Regions from separate parts of the Citricoccus muralis genome, predicted to be linked through region 2. Evidence: riboswitches for the same ligand, from Rfam matches in the RefSeq annotation. Region 2 holds a riboswitch; the other holds the start of a gene.
What was found. A riboswitch is a leader RNA that binds a small molecule or an ion and turns the genes downstream of it on or off. The one in region 2 is predicted to bind S-adenosylmethionine.

Region 1 (2,199 bases), 120 kb from region 2:
TGCAATGTTCGCCCGGGCGTGCGCCTCCAGGAACACCGGATCCTCCAGGTCGGTGTGCCCGCGAGTGGCCCGGTACGACTCCTCAACCACCTCGGCCGCCCCGCGCACGATCTGCCGCGCCGATGCCACCTTCGCCGACACCGCCCCGATCACCTGGTGCACCAGCGGATCCTGGGCGGGCGTCTCCGCCGTCGCGTGATCGTAGGTCCGACGCCGCTTCTGCACGAACCGGGTGATCTCGCGCAGTGCTGCCGCACCAATCCCGGCTTGAGTGGCGGTCAGCACGATCCACAGCACCGTGTAGGCCAGCACCCCGGTGGGCACGTTGAACTCCTGCAACCGGTCGGCCTGCACCGGAACCCCGCGGAACGTGGTGGTGCCGGATGCGGTGAGCCGCTGGCCGAACCCGTTCCAGTCATCCACCCGTTGTACCCCGCGGTCATGCGCATCCACGACGACAAACAGCGGGCCCTCGTCCTCGCGCCCGGGACGCGTGGCCGACACCAGCAGGTAGTCGGCGAACAGCGCGCCGGTGGAGTAGAACTTGTCCCCGGAGATCTCCCCGATCTGGCTCGTGCCGGTGGCCACCGCTGACTGCGAGGTGTCGGCGTCGACGTCGGAAAACAGCACCGGCGCCTTGCCTGCCGTCGGCGGCAACTCCACCAGCGCGTTGCCGAAGATCTTGCCCGCGGCCACCTCGGCCAGCCACCATTGAGACACCGAGCCCTGGGACTCGTTCTCGTGCTGTTCGGTGAACATGAAGTGCCCGTGCAGGGCTTGCGGCAGGTTGGAATCCGCCGCAGCAAGCTCGATCAGCAGCTCTGCCAGCTGCTGCAGGCTCGCCCCGATTCCGCCGTACTCCCGACCCAGCCGCACCCGGGTGAACCCGGAATCGCGCAATAACTCGATCGCGTCGAAAGCCAGCTCATGGTCCAGTTCCCGTTGCTGCGCCCCGGCCCGGATCAGGGCGAATACCGGATTGAAGTGCTGGGCCAGCTGCTCGCTGGTGGGCCCGTGCTCGGCGGTGGCTTCTTTCAACTGGGCAAACGTCGACGTCGACATGGGGAGGGTCCTTTCCTACGTACTTGCCCGGGACGGTCGTACCGCGGGCCGAATCCTCACCTGGAGCACCCCACTACGGCGAGAGGGTTGCCGTCCGGTCAGCCAGGGCTTCGCACCGGATCTCGTGATTCTCTGGTCCCGAACCTAGCCGGGCCCGCGCGACGTCGACAACCTTTTCGGCCCAGATCGCGCACGCTGGGACACATTCCGTCACCCTCGCGGCTTCAGCTGTTCCCGGCGTCGCGGCACACACCCTAAGCTGAGACCATGACTTTCTCGGAGATCGCCACCACCGCCGCCGTGTCCGCTTTCAGCCTCGTTGACCCTCGAGATCTCGACGACGAAACCCGCCGCTACTACCAGGCCGGATCGGCCCTCACCTCGGTGCTCGCACTCAGCACCAGCAACCCCACCCTGCGCTCCACGCCGGCCCTGCTACGTTGGGGCATCAAGGCCGGAGCCGACGCCGTCGGCTGGTGGGCCGCCGATGGCCGCTTCGATCACTGGGACACCGCCGTGCACGAATGGATCGAGTCCAAGGGCTCGGAGCACCCACGTTGGTGGATCGCCGCCGGGGCCGCCGCCACCATGGTCGGCACCTTCGCCCTGGACCGCGCGCTCAGCCGCTGGGAATCCCGCGCGGCTTGGGAACGCGAGCTCGAGGAGACCGAGGAAGAAGACCTTTTCGAACCGCTGCATCCGCGCGTCCGCGAGGTGCTGGAGTTACTGGCCCCCGAGGAGCTGATCCAGTCCGAAGACGTCCAGGAACAAATCAATTCAGCCACGCAGCTCGCGTTCGAGCCCACCTATGACAGCGTGGTGTTCCACGTGCCGGAGGAATCGACCCGGCTCGTCCCGTTCCAGCAGACTTGGTGCGTGGCCGGGGTGTTCCAGCGCAATGGGGTGGAGCATGAGATCCGGTTGATGATCAACGACGGACTGCTGGGCGAACTCGTCATTTACGCCGACGACGACGCCGAGGTCGCGTTCTCCAGCCTGAACGAGTGGCCCGCGCCGAGCGAGATCACCCTGATGATCGAGTCCCCCACCCCGGTGTCCTGACTCATTTTCCATAGACGATCATGGCTGCGGACACTCGATGGTGTTCGCAGCCATGACCTAATTTAGAGAAGAAAG
Region 2 (2,199 bases):
GGGCGTGCCAGCCCTTCAGAGAGCGCAGCAAGGTGGGGGCGGTGTAGTAGCTGGTGACCCCGTAGCGTTCGATGACCTCGAAATGTCGGCCCGGGTGCGGGGCGTTGGGCACACCTTCGTAAATCACCTGGGTGGCGCCGTTGGAGAGCGGCCCGTAGAGCTCGTAGGTGTGGGCGGTGACCCAAGCCAAATCGGCGGTGCACCAGTGAACGTCACGATCGCGCTGGGTGACGTCGGGGTTGGAGAAGAGGTAGTCGAATGTCCAGGAGGCGGCGGTGAGGTAGCCGGCGGAGGTGTGCACCAGGCCCTTGGGTTGGCCGGTGGTGCCGGAGGTGTACATGATGAACAGCGGGGTCTCGGCGTCGAAGAACTCCGGGGTGTGCTGCTCGGATTGGGTGGTGACGACGTCGTGCCACCACACGTCGCGACCGGGCACCCAGTTGATGGTGTCGCGGTGGCCGGTGCGGTCGATGACGAGGACGTGCTCGATGTTGTTCTCGCCCGACACCGCTTCATCGGCGTTGGCCTTCACCGGCACGGCCTGCCCGCGGCGGAACTGGCCGTCGGTGGTGACCAGCAGCTTCGCCCCGGTGTCCTCCACCCGGAATCGCAGCGCTTCTGCCGAGAAGCCGCCGAACACCAGGGAGTGCACCGCGCCGATGCGGGCGCAGGCCAGGGTGATCACCACGGTCTCCACCAGTACCGGCAGGTAGATGACGACGCGGTCGCCGCGGCCGACGCCGAGGGCCTCCAGCGCGTTGGCTGCCTGGTTCACTTCCTTCTGCAGTTGCGCATAGGTGACGGCGCGGCGGTCGCCAGGTTCACCCTCGAAGTACAGGGCGACGGTGTCGCCGCGGCCGGCCTCGACGTGGCGGTCCACGCAGTTCACGGCCACGTTGAGCGTGCCACCCGTGAACCACTCCATCACCGGTCCCCGCTCTTCGGCAGGGTTCGGGGCGGTCCAGGAGTGGACGGTATCGAACGGGGTCTCCCAGTCCATGCGCTGAGCGGCGGCCTCCCAGAAGGCGATGCGATGGGCCTCGTCGACGGGGTGACCGTCACCCCGTCCGCCGTGGAGCTTGTCGGCTGGGCGTCCCGGGTGCACATCGGCGTCGGCGGCGTCGACGATTTCTGCGGGCAGGGGACCGGGCTGGCGTTGCGGACGATGCTGGTACTGCTCGGTGAAGAGTTCGGCGGCCAGGCCTGCGGGCCAGGTGACGGTGGCCTGATCGGCGGGTGCAGAAGACACGGGAGTAAACCTCTTTCCATCGTTTCTGGCGGTAGCACCCTCGCCCGCGAAAATTCACGGCAGGGTTGCTGCGGCGTCGTCGATCCAGATCTCTCGGCCGCTCGGGATGGTCAGATTCCAGTCTACAAACCGAGGCTGTGTCTCAGCTCCACAGTGACGAAATGGGTAGCACGTGAAGCCGGTCACGCGTGGTCATCGAGGGGCGGTGATCGTCGGGACCGGGGTGAGGTGCTCTGGCCTCATCGTCGTAGGTTGTTTACAGCGGAAAACTGCTCTGACAGGGCATGATGTTCATTCACCTGCAGATTTGCCAGGGTCCATCTGCAGATCTGCCACCTTCATCGGGGCGCACGAAAGCCGCAGGCATCGGGGATGCTCAGCGGCTCTCGTGAAGGCGTTCGCGCGGGTCAGGCGTCGGCGTTGGTTACCGTGAGGAACGGTGTGGGGGCGTCGACGGCCTGGTTGCGGTTCTCGAAGCCCAGTGCGTTGTTCAGTGCGTTTTCGGCATCGAACTCGACGACCTTCTCTGCGAACTGCCACTGCACGGTGACCTCGGAGCCGGCCGCCGAGCGGATCAGATTGATGGCGGGGCAGGTGTGCTCGACGTCGCGAGCGAACTGGGTGAGTTTCTGCTCGTCGCGTTCGGAGGTGGCGACCACGATGTTGAGCTGCAGGGTGTGGAAGTGGGGCTGGACGTCGGCCTTGCCTTCGAGGCCACGCAGGTCCTGGGCCGCATAGACGTAAGTGTGGACGCCGTCGAGTGGCAGGTCCCGGGCGCCGGCCTGGGCTTCGATCACCACAGAGACGCAGCCGTTGAGCGCTCCGATGATGTATTCCATGGGGTTCGGGCCCTCATTCTTGCCGCCCATTTCGGTGGGCTCATCCACGAGGAATGAGTAGCCGCCGGCGGTGACGGTGGTCTGGGCGCTGCCGTGCCAGACACCGGAGGT

Region 1: it holds a riboswitch for S-adenosylmethionine, as region 2 does, so the genes downstream of both, P8192_RS03120 (monooxygenase) here and acs (acetate--CoA ligase) in region 2, are expected to answer to the same signal.

What each region holds. Positions count from the first base shown of each region.
Region 1 covers NZ_CP121252.1:676,281-678,479, reverse strand. Annotated here, with positions in the region: gene P8192_RS03120 (monooxygenase) at 1-1,062, opposite strand, end outside; SAM riboswitch class IV at 1,077-1,192, opposite strand; gene P8192_RS03115 (hypothetical protein) at 1,330-2,124, shown strand.
Region 2 covers NZ_CP121252.1:552,061-554,259, forward strand. Annotated here, with positions in the region: gene acs (acetate--CoA ligase) at 1-1,105, opposite strand, end outside; SAM riboswitch class I at 1,263-1,362, opposite strand; gene P8192_RS02505 (OsmC family protein) at 1,657-2,199, opposite strand, start outside.